Regions from separate parts of the Rhizobium favelukesii genome, predicted to be linked through region 3. Evidence: predicted binding sites of a transcription regulator. Region 3 holds the regulator's gene; each other region holds the start of a gene.
What was found. The regulator LexA, encoded in region 3, represses DNA repair genes until DNA is damaged. The targets are predictions, from matches to a motif close to TGTTCNNNNTGTGTTCNG.

Region 1 (7,296 bases), 1.5 Mb from region 3:
TCTGCTGACATGTTCTTCATATCGGTCTCCTGAATTCAGGCGTCACGCCAAAAAAAGGGCAAAGAATGCTTGCTTCCGGACATTGCTGCCCAGACCAAATTCATGTCTTGAACGTATAAAGGCCCCGAACTCTGGACGTTTCCAGATGGGACCCTAGCTTAGGGTTATGCGCCGGTAATACGGCCGGGTAGGACCAGTTTCTTCAAGTTGCCGGATAGGCAGAACGTGGAAGGCATGATCCGCTCCTCATCGAACGTTTACAGGAATGCGAGCGTTCGAGGGTGATGTCAGTTCCCGACGCGGTCCGCAGCTACACCCTTAAAACGCACCAGGACGGAAAAAGTTCCAATAAAAAACCCGGCGCGAGGCCGGGTTTTTTGCAAGAAAAACAAGGAGCTTATGCAGCCTCGTCCTGAGATTCGTCTTCCTCGATTGCCTTGCCGCGCTTCGGGCCTTTGTTGAGGTTCGTCTCTACGAGACGGACGGCTTCCGTTTCCGACATCTTGTTCACGGCAGCGATCTCGCGTGCCATGCGATCAAGTGCAGCCTCGTAAAGCTGGCGTTCGGAATAGGACTGTTCCGGCTGGTTCTCGGCGCGATAGAGATCGCGGACAACTTCAGCGATGGAGATGAGGTCGCCGGAATTGATCTTGGCATCATATTCCTGGGCGCGTCGGGACCACATGGTGCGCTTGACGCGCGCCTTGCCCTGCACAACCTTCAATGCACGCTCGACGAAATCGGTTTCGGAGAGCTTACGCATGCCGATGCTCATGGCCTTGCCGACCGGCACTTTCAGGCGCATCTTGTCCTTCTCGAAATCGATAACGAAAAGTTCAAGCTTCATGCCTGCTACTTCTTGCTCTTCGATGGCGCTGATGGTACCGACGCCATGTGCGGGGTATACGATCGATTCACCGGTCTTGAAGCCGTGACGTGCGGAAGAAGGTTTTTTCTGCTGGGTCGTCATTCTATTCAAAAACTCCCTGTTACGCTTCCGGCTGCAGCCGGAGCCGGGTCAGTCAGGCCCGGATGAGACGGTCAGATCCGTCGGGTGACTTACTTCTGGTCCTACCGGACAAAAACGGACATATCCATGCACACAAGCTTGGAACCTCACGGCTCAAGGCGTTGATATGTCACGGAAACCGCGTTTGTGGATTTGTTTTGCTTTCGTGGTGGCTCGGGCATGCTTCATGCCGCAAATGGATCAGTTTCAAAAAGCTATCACAAAAATATGAGGAAATCAATAATTTACTGCGCCTGAGTCATGCGCGCAACACATGCCACCCATATGCCGGCGGCACGCTTCAGGCCTTTTTCAGCCAACTGAACACGGTTTCAGGCTCAAGCTCCGAACCAGATGGGATCAGTCGCCTGATCCGGGCTTTTCCGAGAAATACTTCTCGAACTTGCCGCTTTCGCCGTCCAATTCTTTTGCCTCAGGCATAGCATCTTTCTTGACCGTGATGTTCGGCCAGACGCTGGCATACTCGGCATTGATCCTGAGCCACTTGTCGAGGCCAGGCTCCGTATCCGGCTTGATCGCCTCGGCGGGACATTCCGGTTCGCAAACGCCACAGTCGATGCACTCGTCGGGGTGAATGACGAGGAAGTTTTCGCCTTCATAGAAGCAGTCGACAGGGCAGACTTCCACGCAGTCGGTATATTTGCAGCGAATGCAATTGTCGGTCACGACATAGGTCATGAAGAACTCCAGGACTTCCATACAATGGGGCCGGGCAACCTGGAACGTCGCGCCTTTCCCCTAACCGGAGAGGAAGCGTTGACAGGCTTGGGAGGCAGTCACGCTATCCGGCAAGTTGACTGTGACGTATCGGCTTTGCCTGCGGATTTCAAGAATAAAGAAATCGCAAAACCCGGCAGTTTGGACAGAGTTTTCTAATCCTCGTCCGAGATCAGCCTGTCGATTGCACGGCGATCCTTCTTCGTGGGCCTGCCCGTGCCGGTCGCACGGATCGCCTGTTCGTAAGGCGTCAAGCGCTTTGCCTCATCGGGTGGCGGCGTAAGGTCCTCATAGAGCAGCCGGGCTTCCTCGTACGGGCCACGTCGCTCACCTCCCGACTTGACGATGAGGACAACGTCGCGCCGCTCCAGTGCGAGCTCGACTTTGTCGCCTGCTTTGATCGTTTGGCTCGGTTGGAGCGCGCGCTCGCCATTGATCCGTACATGCCCGGATTGAATGTGGCTTTGTGCCAGCGAGCGCGATTTCACCATACGTGTGAAGAACAGCCATTTGTCGATGCGCTGTCGCGAACCGCTTCCTGGCTGTGTCTCCCCGCCCATCTGCTTACTTCTTCATCTGCTCCTTCAAGGCAGCGAGCTTGGCGAAAGGAGAATCCGGATCGATCGGCTTCTCCTTGCGCGGTGGCTTTGCCTCGAAGCGCAACGGCTGCGGGCCGCCGCGGTTGTTGCGATCCTTGCGATCGCCCCGGTCCTGACGGTCGCCACGCTGTTCGTTGCGGTCGCCGCGTCCCTGCTGTGGCTTGCCGCCATCCTTGCCATGATGCTGGCGGTTGCCGTCGCGGCCCTCTCCACCTTCACCACCTTGGCGACGATGACCAGGTCCACGGTCCTGGCCGCGATTGTTGCCGCCGCGCCGTTCGCCGGGGCTGCGAGCCTGACGCTGATTGTCCGTACGGCCACCGAGCCGCCAGAGAAGAACCGGCTTCGGCTCCTCGGCCTCTTCCGCAGTAGCGGCGACGGGCTGTTCGGCGGTCACTGCTTCGGCAGCGGGGACTTCCGAGGCGGGCTCCTCCGATGTGCTGTCGGCATCGTCATGATCCGCTTTCTCGGCATTCTCCTCGGATGCAGTTTCGGTCGCCGGTTCCGCCGAGGCGTCCTGAGCCGACAAATAGGCTGCCGCCTCTTCTGCCTTCACGGCATCGGCACGATAGCCGAGCCCCTTCAGGATCTCTTCCATGTCCTCGAGGGTGGCGCCAAGGATCGAAAGCATGGCGGTTGTCGTGGTGAAGCGACGGCCGTCATATGCGCCTTCCGGGCGATTGGCCTGGCCGGGCTTCCATTGAAGCAGCGGGCGAATGATATCCGCCAGGCGCTCCAGGATATCGATACGAACTGCGCGTTTGCCAAGGAACCGGAAGCCGGCCAGCTTGTAGAACGTGCGCTCGAAACCCGGATCGGTCACGACCGAAGTGCGGCCCGCAGCAAGCACAGGAATGAGATCGCCATACCCGGGCTTGTCGAGACCGTCATTCTTCAGCGCCCAGAGGAGGGTGATGAGCTCCGCCGGCGCGGGCTTCAGAAGAGCGGGAACGAAGATATGGTAGGCGCCGAAGCGAACGCCATAGCGGCGCATGGAGGCGCGCGCATCCTGATCCAGGGACTTTACCTCTTCGGTTACGTCGCGCCGGAACAGAACACCGAGGTTCTCGACGAGCTGAAACGCCAGGCCCTTCGCCAGGCCCTGCAGATCCTCTGCGCGGGACAGATCGTCAAGCGGCTTCAGAACCGTGCTGATATGATGATTCACAAAGCGCTCGACCCGAGCGGCCACGTGGTCGCGCGCATTGCCGGTCAATTGCTCGTCGGCGAGAATAATGACGCGCGGGCGCATCACATGATCGCTGCCCGCCAGACGTGCCACCGGATCGCCCAACCAGCGGATCGAACCGTCGGAGCCGATCGCGAGATCGCCATTGCCGGCCGCATGGAGGCGAGCAGCACGTGCCTCGAATTCCAGAGCGAGCGCCTTTTGCGAAGCAGACTGAACAGCCTTAGCGTCCGGTCCATCCGCTCCCGAAATGGGCGTGAACCGGAATCCCGACAGTTGCCCCACATGATGTCCTTCAACGAAGACATCGCCATTTACACTGATTTCAGCTTCCAGCATCGCATTCTCTCTCAGGCGCTTCATGAGCACAGATGTCCTGCGATCAACAAAGCGTTTCGTCAACCTTTCATGTAACGCATCGGACAATCGATCTTCGATTTCCCGCGTCTTTTCCTGCCAGTGTGTCGGATCGGCAAGCCAATTGGGCCGATTCGACACATAGGTCCAAGTCCTTATCTGCGCGATTCGCGCCGAAAGCGTGTCAATTTCACCGTCTGTTCGATCCGCACGATGTACCTGCTCGGCAAGGAAGTCCTCGTTTACCGTGCCATAGCGCACGAGATCGGAAAAGAGGGTGGAGATGAGATCGGCGTGTTGGGCCGGGGCAATGCGCCGGTAGTCCGGCAGCGCGCACGCCTCCCACAACTTCTCGACCCGCGCCGGATTGTCAGCAAGGTCAATGATTTCCGGGTAACGCGACAGGTGTTCCAGCGCTTGCTGGTCGACGGCGGGCAGAGCGCGTGTCAGGCCGGAAACGGTAGGGCCGGTTTCAAGGCTCGCCCGCAGCGCATGAATGGAAGCGAAATCGAGGTTCTTTGTGCGCCACTGCAGCACTTTTACATTGTCGAACTCATGACCTTCGATGCGTTCGACCAATTCCTCATCAAAAGGATCCACTTGGCCGGTGACGCCAAATGTTCCGTCGCGAACATGGCGGCCTGCGCGACCGGCAATCTGCCCGAGTTCGGCAGGGTTGAGGTTGCGGAACTGATAGCCGTCGAATTTGCGATCCTGCGCGAAGGCGACATGATCGACATCGAGATTGAGACCCATGCCGATCGCATCCGTCGCGACCAGATATTCCACATCCCCGGCCTGATAAAGCGCCACCTGCGCATTGCGGGTGCGCGGACTGAGGGCTCCAAGAACCACGGCCGCCCCGCCACGCTGTCTGCGGATCAACTCAGCGATCGCATAGACTTCGTCCGCAGAGAAAGCGACAATTGCCGAGCGCTGCGGCAGGCGGGTGGTCTTCTTCTGTCCAGCGTAGAACAGGTGAGAAAGCCGGGGTCGCTCGACCACGGTGATTCCGGGGAGAAGTTGTTGCAGAATTGGGCGCATCGTGCCGGCGCCGAGCAACAGCGTTTCGTCGCGGCCACGCAGATGCAGGATACGGTCCGTGAAGATGTGCCCGCGCTCCAGATCGCCGGCAAGCTGAACTTCATCGATGGCGACGAAAGCTGCCTTGGTCTCGCGCGGCATTGCCTCGACGGTACAGACCGAAAAGCGGGCGTTGGGAGGCGATATCTTCTCCTCGCCCGTTACCAGCGCAACATTCTGGATTCCGACCTTTTCGGCGACGCGTGTGTAGACCTCGCGTGCCAGCAGCCGCAACGGCAGCCCGATCACGCCGGTGCCGTGGGCAACCATGCGCTCGATGGCATAATGCGTCTTGCCGGTATTTGTTGGCCCGAGCACCGCGGTTACTCCGCGCCCACTCAGTATCATCGGCTGCGATGTCAGTGTCATGGTCCTGGCAGATGAGGCGGGGGTGCCCCAGATCAAGTCAGCTCCTCTCCGAAGCACACAACACATGGACAGCCGTTGTCTCAAACGCAAGGGCTGATTTGAATTTACTCCGCGGTTTTCTATTGCGCGAATAGCTTGCAGATTGCTCGTTTTCCGATTCGGAACAGCTTGAGAACGAATCGGAGACGAATCGCTGACTCCGGCTGATTCAGTGTTTGTTCACGGCTAAGTATTGATTTTGAATCGCTTTTTACCACAAGATGCTGAATCGTGAAATTCGCGTCATACGCGTGGGCGGGTTGGATTCGGCTTGTTAACCGCTTTTACCGGAAATTGCCGGGCGACTTCTGGCTGAGGCTTTTCGCGTTGGTGTTGCGTTACGCGGAGAGACCGAAAATCAGGCTTGATCGGGTGGTTTTACCGTCAAAGCGGAAGATTTGATACGTATGGAACAAAAATCAGTGATGCGTGTTTCTCGTCCATTCCGAGTGCAATGAGGTCGAGGACTTGAACCATGCTTGGCACGATCCTTCTCATCATCCTTATTCTGCTTTTGATCGGCGCCTTACCAAATTGGGGTTATAGCCGTGGATGGGGCTATGGACCTTCCGGCGGTTTGGGACTAGTTCTCGTTATTATTATTATCCTTGTGCTAATGGGTCGCATCTAAGCGACGAAAAAATTGGGAGTTATCTCATGATGAAAAAGCTTGTTCTTATACCAACATGCATTGATCAAAACCGATGCGCCCACTCGCGCAGTCCAATGGACATTATCTTCCAGGGTTGCGCGACGAGTTTGTTCCAGGCGGCACAGCAGTGAGCGACGATGTCCTCGTAGTCTGTGAAGATGCGGTTCGACAGCCAGTTGTCCCTCATAAACTGCCAGACGTTTTCGACAGGGTTCAATTCAGGCGAACGCGGCGGCAAGAACAGCAATGTGATGTTGTCAGGGACGCTGAGCTTCGGCGTGACGTGCCATCCGGCTTGATCGAGGATGAGGACCGCGTGAGCGCCGTCATCGACTGCCTGGCTGATTTCCAGCAGATGTTGATTCATGGCGTCGGTATCGCAATAGGGCAATACGAGGCCCGCGCCCTTACCTTTCTTGGGGCAGATGGCACCGAAGATGTACGCCCACATCGTCCGTTGATCCAGCGGCGCTGAAGGTCGGGTGCCACGGCGAGCCCATCGGCGGGTGATCTTGTTTTTCTGACCTATGCGCGCCTCGTCGGCCCACCAGAGTTCGATCTCGGTATTCTTCGGGAGGCTGCTTCTGATGGCTGCCAATGCGGCAGGGAACTCTTTTTAAAAGCGTCCACTTCGGGTTCATTCTGGGCGTAGTGGCGCGGCCGGGCAGACAGCTTGGCAAAGCCGAGAGCCTTCAATTCGCGACCAACCGTGGTCTCGTCCATCGAGATCCGGAATTCCTGGAAGATCCATTGGACCAGATCCTTGCGCCGCCACCGAACGACACCGTGGATAGCCGGGATCGGACCACGCTCTACAATCTTGGCCAAGGCCTGGCGCTGATCATCATTCAGCTTGGGCCGATTGCCGGGAGCCTTGCCGTTGAGGAGCCCGGCCGACCCGTGCTCATTGAAACGAACGACCCAGTCGCGAACAATCTGCAAGGTCACGCCCCCGATCCGGGCCGCATCTGTACGCGAGCCGCCGTCATAAATTTCCGCCAACGCCAGAAGCCGCCGCGCTTGAGCGGCATCCTTGGTCCCTTTCGCGAACTGCCGCAGAGCAGGACCATCAAAATCATCGCGCAATGCAATCGCCGAACCCATTGCAAACCTCCCGTTTGCCCCATGGATTCAGATTTTCACCGATTCGGGAATCCCAAGTGAGTCGCACTCTGCGCTCGCTGGTATTATTGGCGCGCTTGTTGGCGCGCTTGCTTCTTGCACGGCGACTGAACAAGGCACCGCGATCGGTGCAGGCAGC
Region 2 (7,296 bases), 860 kb from region 3:
GGCGCTTCACGTATTGCGTATCGGTTGAGTCATATGTTGTCGCGTCTCGTTTTTGGCCTCGGCTTGCTGTCGGCCACCGCACTCGTGCACCCTGCGCTCGCGGCGGATGCACGCACGCTGCAGATCTTCGTATCGAAGGATGCGCAGTCGCTCACGCTCTACGATGGCACCGAGGTCGCGGCGACCTCGAAGGTCTCGACGGGGAAACCGGGCCATCCAACGCCGAGCGGCATCTTTTCCGTCATCGAGAAGCAGAAATATCACGAGTCCAACCTCTACTCGGCTGCACCGATGCCCTTCATGCAGCGGCTGACTTGGTCTGGTATCGCGCTTCACGAGTCCAATTCCGTGCCGCGATACCCCGCGTCACACGGCTGCGTCCGCATGCCGGCAGCCTTTGCCAAGCAGCTCTATGAGATGACAGAGATGGGCGTTCCGGTTGTCATTACCGACGCGGAAGTGACGCCGGAACCGATCGATCATCCGACGCTCTTCCGGCCGGACATGCCGGAGCCCCCGGCGCTGCTTTCCGACGCTGCTTTGCGGCCGGCGATCGGGCAGGCCCCCGTTCAGGTCGCCATGAACGACGTCGCGCTACCGGCTGCCCAGAGCCCGGCGGCAAGAGCTCCCGCGAACGACACGCCGATCCGTATTCTCGTTACGCGCCGCAGCCTGCGCGAGGAGGTTATCGACCTTCAAACATACCTCAACGAGCTCGGATTTGCCGTGGGTGAGCCGGATGGCTTCCTCGGACCAGCAACGCTCCAGGCAATCAGCGATTTCAAGTTGCAGCGTCCAGTTGAGCCCACCGCAGACAAGTCACCGGCAAGTGATGTGCTCATCCGAGCCGTCTATGCCGCGGCGGGCAAGGGAACGCCTCCGAATGGAGTCCTCATGATCCGCCAAGGTTTCCAGCCTGTTCTTGAAGCGCCGATCTCGATTGAAAATCCTGGCCTTGCTCTCGGTACGCATTTCTTCATGGCACACAGTGTCCATTTCGAAACAGGCTCGGCGGACTGGATGGGTGCGACGCTTCCCAACACGCTCTCGCGCGCAACCATGACGCGGCTCGGAATCAGCAGCCTCGAAAGCTCGATCATCAGCGGCACGCCGATCGCCAATGCTCTGAGCCGTATCCATATTCCCGCGGAGACGCGGCGCAAGATCGACGCCATGTTGACCAGCGGCTCGACACTGACGATCTCCGACACCGGCCTCGGAACCGAGACCGGCAAAGGAACCGACTTCATCACCGTTACCAAAAGCTGACGTCAGACCAACTCGACGTCAACGACACCGGGTGCTGCGCGAAGCGCCGCGGCAATCTCGGGCGTGATGCGATACTTCTGCGGGAGTTCAACCTCCACCTCGCGCTTGCCCTCCTCCTTGATCACGATGAAGGAGACCAAGCCATCGCCCTTCGCATTCAAGTGCGCCGCGACCGCGCGGAGTGGCCCGGAATCGCGCACGTAGACGCGCAGGGCCTTCTGCATCTGCAGCGATTTCTCTTCCAGCGACTGTATGGTCTGCAGCCGAAGGCCGACGCCTTCCGGCCGCTCCTCCCCCATCGCCGTGATCACGAAGGACTTTCCAGACTCCAGTACGTCACGGTATTGGTTCAGCATCTCAGAAAACAACACCGCTTCGAACTGACCCGATGAATCCGAAAACACGATGATGCCCATCTTGTTGCCGGTCCTCGTCTTGCGCTCCTGCTTGGAAATGACCGTCCCTGCAAGGCGGCCGTTGCTCGCTCCCTGCTTCACTGCCGCCGAAAACTCGGCGAAGGTCTGCACGCGCATCTTCTGCAGAATGTTCTGGTAGCTATCGAGCGGATGCGCGGTCAAATAGAAGCCAAGGACCTGGAACTCCTTGAGCAGCTTCTCGGAGGCCAGCCACGGCGAAAACGGCGGCAGCGAGATTTTCTCGGGGCCCGACGAAAGAGCGCTGCCGAAGATATCCGACTGGCCGCTCAGCTTGTTTTCCTGTGCACGCTGGGCATAACCCATGATGCGATCGAGACCGCCTGCCAGTTGCGCGCGATCGAGCCCGAAGCAATCGAAGGCACCGGCGAAGATCAGGCTTTCCAGCACGCGACGGTTCACCTGCCGCGGGTCGATGCGCAGGCAGAAATCTTCAAGGCTTGCGAACGGCGTGTCGCCGCGGACCTCCACGATATGATCGACGGCCGATTCGCCGACACCCTTCAGCGCTGCCAGCGCATAGTAGATCCTGTTGTCGCCAGTCTCGAAATGACGGAACGAGGTCTGCACCGAGGGCGGGATCACCTCGATCTCGAGGCGCTTGGCGTCCTGGCGGAAGTCGTTGACCTTTTCGGTGTTCGACATATCGAGCGTCATCGACGCGGCAAGGAACTCGACCGGATAATGCGCCTTCATATAGGCAGTCTGATAGGAGACGATCGCGTAGGCGGCGGCGTGCGACTTGTTGAAGCCGTAGTTCGCGAACTTGGCGAGTAGTTCGAAGATGTTGTCAGCCTGCGGCTTCGACACGCCGTTCTTCACGGCACCGTCGACGAAGCGCTCGCGCTGCTGGTCCATCTCCGCCTTGATCTTCTTACCCATGGCGCGGCGCAGAAGGTCGGCTTCGCCGAGCGAGTAGCCGGACAGGACCTGGGCGATCTGCATCACCTGCTCCTGGTAGACGATAACCCCTTGCGTCTCCTTCAGCAGATAGTCGATCGTCGGATGGATCGACTCGACTTCTTCCTCGCCGTGTTTGCGGGCGTTGTATGTCGGGATGTTCTCCATCGGGCCTGGGCGATAAAGTGCCACAAGCGCGATGATATCCTCGATGCAGTCCGGCTTCATGCCGATCAGTGCCTTGCGCATGCCCGCACTTTCCACCTGGAACACGCCGACCGTTTCGCCCCGCGAGAGCATCTCGTAAGTCTTCTTGTCGTCGAGCGGTATCGAGGCCAGGTCGACATTGATGCCGCGTTTGGCGACGAAATCGACCGCTACCTTCAGCACCGTCAGCGTCTTCAACCCGAGGAAGTCGAACTTGACGAGGCCGGCCTGCTCGACCCACTTCATGTTGAACTGGGTGACGGGCATGTCGGAGCGCGGATCGCGATACATCGGCACCAGCTTCGACAGCGGGCGGTCGCCGATGACGATACCGGCGGCGTGGGTGGAGGCGTGGCGGTATAGGCCCTCGATCTTTTGGGCAATGTCGAGCAGGCGCGCGACGACAGGCTCCTTGTCGGCCTCTTCCTGCAGCTTCGGCTCTTCCTCGATCGCCTTCGAGAGCGGCGTCGGGTTGGCCGGGTTGTTGGGAACCAGCTTGCAGATCTTGTCGACCTGTCCGTACGGCATTTCCAGCACACGGCCGACATCTCGCAATGCGGCGCGAGCCTGCAGCGAACCGAAGGTGATGATCTGCGCGACCTGCTCGCGGCCGTATTTGCGCTGGACGTAGCGGATCACCTCTTCGCGGCGATCCTGGCAGAAGTCGATGTCGAAGTCGGGCATCGAGACGCGTTCCGGGTTGAGGAAGCGTTCGAAGAGCAGCGAGAAACGCAGCGGATCGACGTCGGTGATCGTCAGGGCATAGGCGACCAGCGACCCAGCACCCGAACCACGGCCCGGGCCGACGGGAATATCATGCTGCTTTGCCCATTTGATGAAATCAGCAACGATCAGGAAGTAGCCAGGGAACTTCATGCGTTCGATAACGCTGAGCTCGAACTCCAGCCGATCGCGGTATTCCTTCTCCTCGTAACCAGGCGACATGCCGAGCGTGGCGAGGCGATTGTCCAGCCCTTCCTCCGCCTGCCGGCGCAGTTCGAGCGCCTCTTCGCGTTCCGCTTCCTCGGGATCGGTCGTGGCGCCCGTGAAGCGCGGCAGGATCGGCTTGCGCGTCTTGAGGATGAACGAGCAGCGGCGGGCTATCTCGATGGTGTTTTCCAGCGCTTCCGGCAGATCCGCAAACAGCTTCGCCATTTCGGCGCGGCTCTTGAGGTAGTGATCCGGCGTCAGGCGGAACCGCGTGTCGTCAGAGACGATGGCATTGTGGGCCACCGCCATCAACGCGTCGTGCGCATCATAGTCGTCACGGGTCGGGAAGAACGCTTCATTGGTGGCGACCAGCGGCAGATCGTGCTGATAGGCAAGGCCCACGACCTTCTGTTCATGGCGCTTGTCATAGGTGCCGTGACGCTGCAGTTCGACATAGAGACGGTCGCTGAAATGGCGCTTCAGCAGCAGGAGGCGTGCTTCTGCCTGCGCTGCGTGCCCGTCCTTCAACGCCATATCGATCGGCCCCGTCAAGGCACCTGTCAAGGCGATCAGGCCGTCCGCTCCGATCTCATCGAGCCAGGAGGCACGAATGTGGATCGACTGACCGTTGCCCTCACCGCCGAGATAGGCCCGACTGACGAGATCCACCAGTCGCTCGTACCCGGCGTCGGTGGCGGCCAGCAGCACCAAGGACGGGAGCTTGACGAGCGCCTGCTGTCCGCCGCGCCGCTCCGTCTCAAGGCCGTCTTCCATGTCGATCGAGACCTGGCAGCCGATGATCGGCTGCAGACCTTCATCCATCGCCTTCTGTGAGAATTCGAGGGCGACAAACAGATTGTTGGTGTCGGTGATCGCGATCGCCGGCTGGCTGTCGCTCGATGCCTTGTAGAGGATCTTCTTAAGCGGCAGCGCGCCCTCGAGCAGCGAATAAGCCGAGTGGACACGAAGGTGAACAAAGCCCGGCGTACCGCCGATAAAACCGCTCGCCGCGTCTTTCTCCGCACCCGCCATGACATGCCTTCCGATCACCTGAATCAATCGGGTGTATTCTCAGCATTGAGGGGTCGATGTCCAGAGAAGGGAGTGCGTTTGGACCGCATGGCAGCCATGCGGTCCCCGGAATTCTCACATCGCCATGCAGATCAGCGAGAAGCTGGCAACGAACATTGCGATGGAGGTGAATGCTGCGATATCACGGATCATGTCAGTCATTTGGCTCTCCTGTTCTCTTATGTTTTTAATTTGTTCTGCTATTGTTCTATTGTCAACAGGATTCTTTTCCGCTCTGCTGGCCGCATGGCGATGGAGAAAAGCATGTTTAAGTTTGTATTAATTGCTGGACTGGCTCTATCCACGGCGTTTACCGCCCGAGCCGAGCAGATTGATCCTGCACGCATCGTCGACGCGGCGACGGGCGATTGGGATGGCGACGGGCGGGTGGATCTTGCAATGTTTGTTGCTCCAGTAGACAAAGCCAACGATGATCAAATCAGCATCTACATCTATCTTCGCGACAGCGACCACGAACTCCTGCGACTTTCGCTGAGCGCGCCAAACAAGATTTGGGGCAGCACCAGTGCTGATGGGGTCTTCGGCCAGGAGCCGTCGTTGAAAGCCGTCGGCAAGTCCTCGATCGCGATACACTCGCAAAACAGCGCCATCGGCCGCGATCGCTGGGACCAAACGCTGACGGTCGCCTATCGCAACAAGCAGTTCGTCGTGGCCGGTTACACTTACAATCACTACGACACGCTCGACCCCAACGCCGGCAGCTCCTGCGACTACAACGCCTTGGCTGGCAAGTTGCAGAAGAATGGCAAGGACGTCAAAACCGAGCCCCGTGTCATCCCGATCGCCCAGTGGAACGACGACACTGGGCAATCGATCTGCGGGCAATAGCTTTCGTTCTTATTTTGTTTTTTACAATTGGCACCGTTGTTGAGACGCTGCCGAGCGGGAGGCGACAGGCCATGAATATTGCTGCATTGAACAGTTTTATCGTCGAGGCGAAGGCCAACACCTATGTCGGCGGCGGAACTCCTTCGCCGGCCTGCCGGACGGGATCGCACGACATCGGCTATCAGCGCGGCGGGTGGCGCTATCTCGACAGCTATTTCGGCGGAACCGATTTCGCCGGGCAGGAAGTGGTCTGGCTGGATGGCGAGCCGATCTGGGCGATGAACTACTTCGGACGCATCGTCGAGCATGCGCTGATTGATGGAGAACGGGCCGGGACCGTCATCAAGGCTGCGCTGTCGAAAATGTATGCCGAGTACCGACGCTTTCTCGGGGGCATGGAATTCGAGCATGCCTTCGGTTTCTATGCCGATCAAAGCACGGGCGACTGCAGCCATTTCAGCGGCCGCGAAGTTATCGTCGTGAACGAGCGCAGGGCCTACGAATTGGACTACCGTGGCGGTCTCATCCACCGCTGATCAGAAATCCACGACCTTGCCGTCGGCGATCGTGACGCGCCGGTCCATGCGGCCGGCGAGTTCGTGATTGTGGGTCGCGATCAGCGCCGCCAGGCCAGATTGGCGCACCAGTGCTTCTAACGCGTCAAAGACATAGCTTGCGGTTTCAGGATCGAGATTGCCTGTGGGCTCGTCCGCCAGAAGCAGGCTCGGCGCATTGGCGACGGCGCGGGCAATCGCCACGCGCTGTTGTTCGCCCCCGGAAAGTTCCCCGGGGCGATGCGCGCCACGATGGCCAATCCGCATGTAGTCGAGCAACTGGCCCGCCCGCTCCTTTGCTTCCTTGCGCGGCAGGCCGGCGATCATCTGCGGCATCATGATGTTCTCGATCGCGGAGAATTCCGGCAGCAGATGATGAAACTGGTAGACGAAGCCGATTTCATTGCGGCGGATCGTGGTGCGCTTGTCGTCCGGCAAGCCGTCGCAGGCATTGCCATTAATCGTCACCTCGCCGCCATCGGGATGCTCAAGCAGGCCGGCAACATGCAGCAGCGTCGATTTTCCCGTGCCTGATGGCGCGACGAGGGCTACGATTTCACCGCTGTTCAACGTAAAATCCGCACCCTTGAGGATCGAGAGCAGCGTCTCGCCCTGGCCGTAGTGGCGCTCGACGCCGGAAAGCTTGAGAACGGTATTCCGTTTCATGAACAGGGCATTCCTTATTCGTAGCGCAGGGCCTGCACGGGATCGAGCTTGGAGGCTCGCCATGCCGGGAAGATCGTCGCGATGAAGGACAGCGTCAGGGCCATGATCACGACCGACAGCGTTTCGCTGAAGCTCATTTCGGCAGGCAGCTGGCTGAGGAAATAAAGCTGCGGATCAAACAGCACCGTGCCGGAAACCCACGAGAAAAACTCGCGGATCTCCTCGATGTTGACGCAGACGAGAACGCCGAGCAGGACACCGGCCAGCGTGCCAACGACACCAATGGCGGCGCCCGTCATGAAGAAGATGCGCATGATCGCGCCGGAACTCGCGCCCATCGTGCGCAGGATGGCGATATCGCTGCCCTTGTCCTTCACCAGCATGATGAGGCCGGAAATGATGTTGAGCGCAGCAAC
Region 3 (7,296 bases):
CCATAGGGTCGCCAAGCGCGTGCGCGCGGCGCTGCCTGAACTGCCCGTCGTCAATTATGTCTGTCCAAGCGTATGGGCGTGGAAGGAATACCGCGCGCAGCGCATGCTCTCGTACGTCGACCAGGTGCTGGCAGTCTTGCCATTCGAGCCGGAAGTGATGCGCAAGCTGGGTGGTCCGCCGACAATCTACGTTGGTCACCGTTTGACCGCCGATCCGAACCTGGTGGACGCACGACGCCAGCGGGCGCAGACGAAACCGCGAAGTGAAACCGACCGCAAGACGGTGATGTTGCTGCCCGGTTCGCGTTCGTCGGAGATCATGAAGCTGCTGCCGCATTTTGGCGATGCCGTGAGCGAGCTGGTGGCGCGCAACGGTGACGTGCGCTTCGTTTTGCCGACCATGCCACGACGCGAATCCATGATCCGTGATCTCGTCAAGGATTGGACGACCAAGCCGGAGATCCTGACGGGGGTGGAGGCGAAGTGGCAGGCATTCGCTGAAGCGGATGCGGCCATGGCCGCGTCCGGGACTGTCGTGCTGGAGCTCGCGCTGACCGGTGTTCCCTGCATTTCGGCCTACAAGACCGACTGGATCATCAAGCTCATGACCAGCAAGATCAAGACGTGGAGCGCGGCCCTTCCGAACCTGATCACGGACTACACTGTCGTGCCCGAATATATCAATGAAGTCGTCCGAGGCGGCAGCTTTGCACGCTGGATGGAGAAGCTTTCGGCAGACACCTTGCCGCGACAGGCGATGATGGAGGGGTTTGACACCCTCTGGCAGAGGATGCAGACCGAAAAGCCGCCGGGAGAATACGCGGCTGAGATCGTTCTCGACGTCCTTCAAAAGAAAAAGCCCGGCCATTTCTGACCGGGCTCTTTGCTGTCTGCTGTCGCGGTTTAGCGCTTGGAGACCGGCAGGTAATCGCGCTGTGGCTCGCCGATGTAGAGCTGGCGCGGACGGCCGATACGCTGCTCCGGGTCTTCGATCATCTCGTTCCACTGTGCAATCCAGCCGACCGTGCGGGCCAGAGCAAACAGCACGGTGAACATGGTCGTGGGGAAGCCCAGAGCCTTGAGCGTGATGCCGGAGTAGAAGTCGATATTCGGATAGAGCTTCTTTTCGATGAAGTATTCATCAGTGAGAGCGATACGCTCCAGTTCCATTGCTACCTCGAGCAAAGGGTCGTCCTTGACGCCGAGTTCGCCGAGAACCTCGTGTGTCGTCTTCTGCATGATCTTGGCGCGCGGATCGTAGTTCTTGTAGACGCGATGACCGAAGCCCATGAGACGGAACGGATCGTTCTTGTCCTTGGCGCGGGCTATGTATTCGGGAATACGGTCGACGGTGCCGATCTCGGTCAGCATGTTCAGCGCTGCTTCATTGGCGCCGCCGTGAGCCGGGCCCCAGAGGCAGGCAATGCCGGCGGCGATGCAGGCGAACGGGTTTGCGCCCGATGAGCCGGCGAGGCGGACCGTCGAGGTCGATGCATTCTGCTCGTGGTCGGCGTGCAGGATGAAGATGCGGTCCATGGCGCGGGACAGCACCGGATTGACGACATATTCTTCGCACGGAACAGCAAAGCACATGCGCAGGAAGTTCGAGGCGTAGTCGAGATCGTTCTTCGGGTAAACGAAGGGCTGGCCGACGTGATACTTGTAGGCCATGGCCGCAAGTGTCGGCATCTTGGCGATCATGCGCAGGCTTGCGACCATGCGCTGATGCGGATCCGTGATGTCGGTGGAGTCGTGGTAGAAGGCCGACAATGCACCGACGCAGCCGCACATGACGGCCATCGGATGCGCATCGCGGCGGAAGCCCGTGAAGAACCGACTCATCTGCTCATGCACCATCGTGTGATGCGTGACGCGATAGTCGAAATCCTTCTTCTGCGCAGCGGTCGGCAGTTCGCCATAGAGGAGCAGGTAGCAGACCTCGAGGAAGTCGCCATGCTCGGCAAGTTGCTCGATCGGATAACCGCGATGTAGCAGTACGCCGGCATCACCATCGATGTAGGTGATTTTCGATTCACAGGATGCGGTCGAGGTAAAACCAGGATCGTACGTGAAGGAAGCCGTGTGCTTGTACAGGGCGCCGATATCAATGACGTCAGGGCCGATCGTGCCGCTCTTGACGGCGAGATCGACTGATTTATCACCGATTTTCAGTGTTGCGCTTTGTTCCGTCATTCTGATCCTCCAAACTGGCGGTTGGCGCCATAAAAGCGCCATAGGGTTAAGCGTCGTCGACGATAGCTATATGATCGCGCGCCTAATGCCAAGTTCCCGTGACGCCATTTTGTGCATCGCAGTATCAACTTTTGGGCACTCCTGCGATGAGCCCTGCGCATAGCAGAAGCTGATGATTATCCTTGGCTTTTCTGGCTTCCGATTCTCCTTCGGATTTCAATCGATTATTGTTGCCTGAAGCCTGAAGAACTTGCATTGTGGTTGCAAGGGCGGCTGTTTTTGGGCGCAGATGCATGCCGGGGTTGAAGCCACTTTGTGAGGCAGGCCCCTCGGCGCGGATGCGCTTGCTCGCATGGCAGAGCGTTCTTTTCTTCGGGCTCAATCTGCTTAGAAGCCTCCGCGCGCCTTCAGCACGCAATCACTCGTCTCCTGGGCAACGTGGTTTACGACCGCGCCGCCCGGCTGCTCTTCGTGTTTTCGTCGCGCTGTGGCGACGGAGATGGATCATGGGCGGTTCTTCGTATTTTCTCCGGTCTTCCTCGGGCCGACGCCGTCCTCTGGTTTGAGCTCGCAAGTGACCCGCCAATGATCCGCCTGGGGGCATGGTTTGTTGCGTTCGCCCTGATTGCACCGGCCGCAGTCCCCGGGGCGCCGCCGACTGATCCGAAATCTTGCGCTGGCGGGCGTATTGGTGTCGTGGGAACGCTTTCCGCCCAGTTCGAAGCACGGAGTAGGGCGACCGTCATATTGGACGCGCGTATAATCACGACGATCACGGGCTGCGTTGAGCGTCGGGAAGGGGATCGCCGTGACCGCTGGCACTGCATCAATTCCACCTCGGCGATGCAATATCACCCCTGTCCGGCGGCGGACAGCGAAGGCCAAGCTCAAAGACTCTCGGCTGAGGAATTGCGCAATGCCCGCAATACGTTGCGGCAGGCCTCTGCGACGGGCGCTGAAGACCGCCTTGTTTCCCTGAAAACGCCTGGTGCACCGCCACGCACGATAGCAGCTACGTTCTGACAATCGTCGAAAACCCTGCTTACTTCGGCGCTGCGCGCGATACCGCCGATATCGTCGTGACGCCCGCTCGCCTGCGTGCGACCGAATGCCGGCCGGACGCACTGCTATTCACCGGAGAAATCCTGCGTCGCGGCTCTGGCGCCGCCGAGATACGCAAAGACGAACAGGGAACACCATCGTGTCACCGCCTACTACCACGCTTGACCGCCCCTGGATGCGGCATTGGGCATACAACTGGCGAAGCGGCACGTTTGACGGTGAGCCGCCTGTCGTCAATGATAACGACGAATGAGCCCGACGAGCTTGCCCTGAACCTTGACGCGGTCGGGTCCAAAAATACGCGTTTCATAAGCCGGGTTCGCGGCCTCGAGCGCAATGGAGGCGCCCTTCCGGCGGAAGCGCTTGAGGGTCGCTTCTTCGTCATCGACGAGCGCGACAACGATGTCGCCGGGATTTGCGGTGCTGCCATTGCGAATGATCACCGTGTCGCCATCGAAAATGCCGGCTTCGATCATCGAGTCGCCCTTGACCTCAAGCGCATAGTGCTCGCCCGGGCCAAGCATGTCGGCCGGAACGGTGATGTCGTGAGTATTGTTCTGGATTGCCGAAATCGGCACGCCGGCGGCGATCCGTCCCATAACCGGTACCGAGGCGGAATTGCCGTTGTCGGCATGTGCTGCCGGCTTCGGCGGCGCAACAAGCTGCGGTTTGCCGAGGCTGCCTTCGATGACGCTCGGCGAAAAGCCGCGGCGTGGTTGCAAGCTCGGGTTATATGCCTCCGGAAGCTTGATGACCTCCAGGGCGCGGGCCCGATTCGGCAGTCGGCGAATGAAGCCACGTTCTTCGAGCGCTGTAATCAGCCGGTGAATGCCTGACTTCGACGCGAGGTCCAAGGCATCTTTCATTTCATCGAAAGAAGGGGGGACACCGGACTCCTTCATTCGCTCGTGAATGAAGAGAAGAAGCTCCTGTTGTTTACGCGTCAGCATCGAAGTTGAACCCCAGAGTCGTGAAACAAAGCCAGAACAGACACTATATGTTCCATATGTGTTCCGCAAGTGCCTAAATTTTCGTAAAACTTGCCCGCAACTTGTTCAGTTTTCTCAGTTCATTTGACTGAAAGCGCCGAAGGGGGTTGCATTGTCCTGCGACCCGGCGCACATCTTCGCAAATTCCGGAGAGTTTGCTATGAGCGAAGCACATCCGCTGGACCACATCGTGCTGCCGGTCTCCAATATTGGACTCGCGCGCGAACGTCTCGGAAAACTTGGGTTCACCATCGCGCCCGATGCCCGGCATCCGTTTGGAACAGAGAACGCCTGCATATTCTTCTCCGACGAAACTTACCTAGAGCCCCTGGGGGTCGCCAGCGCGGAACTGCACGAGGCGTCGGCGAAGAAAGGGAATGTCTTCACCGCGCGTGACCGCGCCTTTCGGTTTCGATGCGGGGACGATGGATTCTCTGCCGTGGTCTTCGCGACCGCAGATGCCGATCGCGACCACGCCCGGTTCCTTTCCGAAAGGATCAATGGCGGCGAGATGCTACAGTTCGAGCGACCGATGAAGATGCCCGATGGCTCGGAGGCCACAGCCGCGTTCAAGCTCGCTTTCGCGGTGGATCTGCGGGCTCCGGATTTCTTCTTTTTCACGTGTCAACGCGTCAATCCGCTGCCGGCCGATCGAAAAGCGCTGCAAGTGCACGCGAACGGCGTCCATGGGATTGCAGAGATCGCTCTGGTTTCGCCAGATCCGAAGGCGTTCGGATCATTCGTGCGCGCAGCGGCGCACGGCCCGGGGATTGTCAACGACGCCTTCGGCGTGAGCGTCGCCGCTCCGAATGCCAGGATCAGCGTTCTATCCCCCGATGGATTGTATGCCTATTTCGACCTTCCTGCAGCGTCCACCGATCGCGGCTTGCGCGGCATCGCCATCGTCTTCAAGGTTGGCGATCTCGCCGTGACAGAAGCGCATTTGGCTGCTAACGGGATGACCTACACGCGCAAAAACAATCGAATTCTGGTGAAGGCGGCTCCCGGGCAGGGCGCGCTCTTCGCCTTTGAGGAGAAACGATGAGCCAGACAAAGTCCGAAGTCGTGGTTGGCGAAGGCGCCGGCTGCGTCACCTTTTCCAATGCCGGCCAGCTGTCGCTGATTGCTGGGCCCTGCCAGATGGAGAGCCGTGACCATGCCTTCATGGTCGCGGGCGTGCTAAAGGAACTCTGCGACAAGCTTGGTCTCGGCCTCGTCTACAAGTCCTCCTTCGACAAGGCGAACCGCACCTCGCTGTCGGCTCAGCGTGGGATCGGCCTCGAAACGGCGCTTGAGGTCTTTGCAGACCTCAAGAAGGAATACGGCTTTCCGGTCCTGACTGACATCCACACCGAGGAGCAGTGCGCCGAGGTGGCGACCGTCGTCGACATCCTGCAGATCCCGGCCTTCCTCAGCCGCCAGACCGACCTGCTGGTCGCTGCCGCCAAGACCGGCCGCACCATCAACGTCAAGAAGGGCCAGTTCCTTGCTCCTTGGGACATGAAGAATGTCCTCAACAAGCTGAACTCGACCGGCAACCCCAATATCCTGCTGTGCGAGCGTGGCGCCTCCTTCGGCTACAACACGCTGGTTTCGGACATGCGTTCGCTGCCGATCATGGCGGCGATGGGCGCTCCCGTGATCTTTGACGCCACGCATTCGGTGCAGCAGCCAGGCGGGCAGGGCGGCTCAACCGGCGGCCAGCGCGAATTCGTGGAGACGCTGGCACGGGCAGCCGTTGCCGTTGGCGTCGCCGGCGTCTTCATCGAAACACACGAAGACCCTGACAATGCGCCGTCCGACGGGCCGAACATGGTTCGCCTGAAGGATATGCCGCGGCTACTCGAAAAGCTGCTGGCTTTCGACGTGATCGCCAAGGCGGCCTGAAACCTGCAGAAAGTGCCGGCCGTCAACCGGCAAGCGCCATCCGTTTGTGGGAGGGATATCCCTTGGTCACGGAGTTGTCCGTATCGTCGAGACGGAAACGAGACAGCAGGTGATTGAGGTGCACTGCCTCGGCGCCGAGCTCTCGGCAGGCGGCGCTGGTTTGCTCGACCATCGCCGCGTTCTGCTGCGTGACGCTGTCCATCGTGTTGACCGCGGCGTTGACTTCCAGGAGCGCGGTGGTTTGTTCGGAGGAAGAACGCACGATCCCCTCGATCAGCGCAGTGACCATCAGAACCTGCTGATCGATATTGCTGAGCGCTTCGCCTGTGCGGTTGACGAGGCCAACGCCTGCTGAAACCTGGCTGGAAGACCTCTCGATCAACTGTTTGATTTCTTTCGCCAGATTGGCGGAGCGACCGGCAAGGTCGCGCACTTCCTGCGCAACGACGGCAAAGCCTTTTCCGGCCTCACCTGCACGGGCGGCCTCCACACCGGCATTGAGCGCGAGGAGGTTGGTCTGGAAGGCGATTTCGTCGATGACGTTGATGATCTCGCCGATCTGCGCGGATGATGTCTCGATCTTCTCCATCGCGGCCACCGCCTCGTGCACGACGGTTGCCGAGTAGCTGGCGCTTTCCTTCGTCGCCGTCATCACCGCGTTCGCTTCATTGGCCCGTTCCGATGAGTTCTTGACGGTGACGGTGATCTGGTCGAGCGCGGAGGCTGCCTGCTCCAGCGAGGCGGCCTGATGCTCCGTTCGCCGGGCCAGATCATCCGTGCTCGAGGCGATTTCGCTCGAGCCGGTCCTTACCGTATTCGTGACGGCCGAGATTTCCTTCATTGCGCCGAAAAGCGTGCGGATGCTCGAGTTGAACTCGTGGCGCAGCTTTTCGTAGGCGGCTTCGAAGGGTTCGCTGAGCTGGACAGTGAGGTCGCCGCCGGAAAGGCGCTCCAGACCGCGGCTCAGGCTTGCAATGACGCGCTCGCGGGCGGCTTCCTCTTCTGCCTTGGTCGCGGCAAGCACCGCATCACGCTGTGCCTGCACCCGGCGTTCAGCATCTTGGCGCTCGCGGATATTGTTTCGCTCTTCGGCAGATTGACGGAAGACGGTGACGGCGCGCGCCATCGCGCCGATCTCGTCGGCGCGGCGGCTGAAGGGCACTTC

Region 1: a site for LexA is predicted at 5,504-5,521, ahead of LPU83_RS58445 (helicase-related protein). Genes of this name have one in related genera too.
Region 2: a site for LexA is predicted at 4,994-5,011, ahead of dnaE (DNA polymerase III subunit alpha). Genes of this name have one in related genera too.

What each region holds. Positions count from the first base shown of each region.
Region 1 covers NZ_HG916852.1:4,028,980-4,036,275, reverse strand. The annotation lists gene LPU83_RS58465 (RNA polymerase factor sigma-32) at 1-20, opposite strand, end outside; gene LPU83_RS58460 (CarD family transcriptional regulator) at 398-970, opposite strand; gene fdxA (ferredoxin FdxA) at 1,370-1,708, opposite strand; gene LPU83_RS58450 (RNA-binding S4 domain-containing protein) at 1,903-2,307, opposite strand; gene LPU83_RS58445 (helicase-related protein) at 2,312-5,344, opposite strand; gene LPU83_RS58440 (DUF3309 family protein) at 5,859-6,014, shown strand; one part of gene LPU83_RS58435 (IS630 family transposase) at 6,079-6,647, opposite strand; one part of gene LPU83_RS58435 (IS630 family transposase) at 6,647-7,139, opposite strand; gene LPU83_RS58430 (YMGG-like glycine zipper-containing protein) at 7,222-7,296, shown strand, end outside.
Region 2 covers NZ_HG916852.1:1,639,917-1,647,212, reverse strand. The annotation lists gene LPU83_RS46595 (L,D-transpeptidase family protein) at 34-1,269, shown strand; gene dnaE (DNA polymerase III subunit alpha) at 1,272-4,772, opposite strand; gene LPU83_RS46585 (hypothetical protein) at 5,076-5,660, shown strand; gene LPU83_RS46580 (DUF5680 domain-containing protein) at 5,732-6,196, shown strand; gene LPU83_RS46575 (ABC transporter ATP-binding protein) at 6,197-6,880, opposite strand; gene LPU83_RS46570 (lipoprotein-releasing ABC transporter permease subunit) at 6,895-7,296, opposite strand, start outside.
Region 3 covers NZ_HG916852.1:2,500,149-2,507,444, reverse strand. The annotation lists gene lpxB (lipid-A-disaccharide synthase) at 1-874, shown strand, start outside; gene gltA (citrate synthase) at 904-2,193, opposite strand; gene LPU83_RS51010 (hypothetical protein) at 2,318-2,611, opposite strand; gene lexA (transcriptional repressor LexA) at 3,489-4,205, opposite strand; gene LPU83_RS51000 (VOC family protein) at 4,405-5,289, shown strand; gene kdsA (3-deoxy-8-phosphooctulonate synthase) at 5,286-6,131, shown strand; gene LPU83_RS50990 (methyl-accepting chemotaxis protein) at 6,154-7,296, opposite strand, start outside.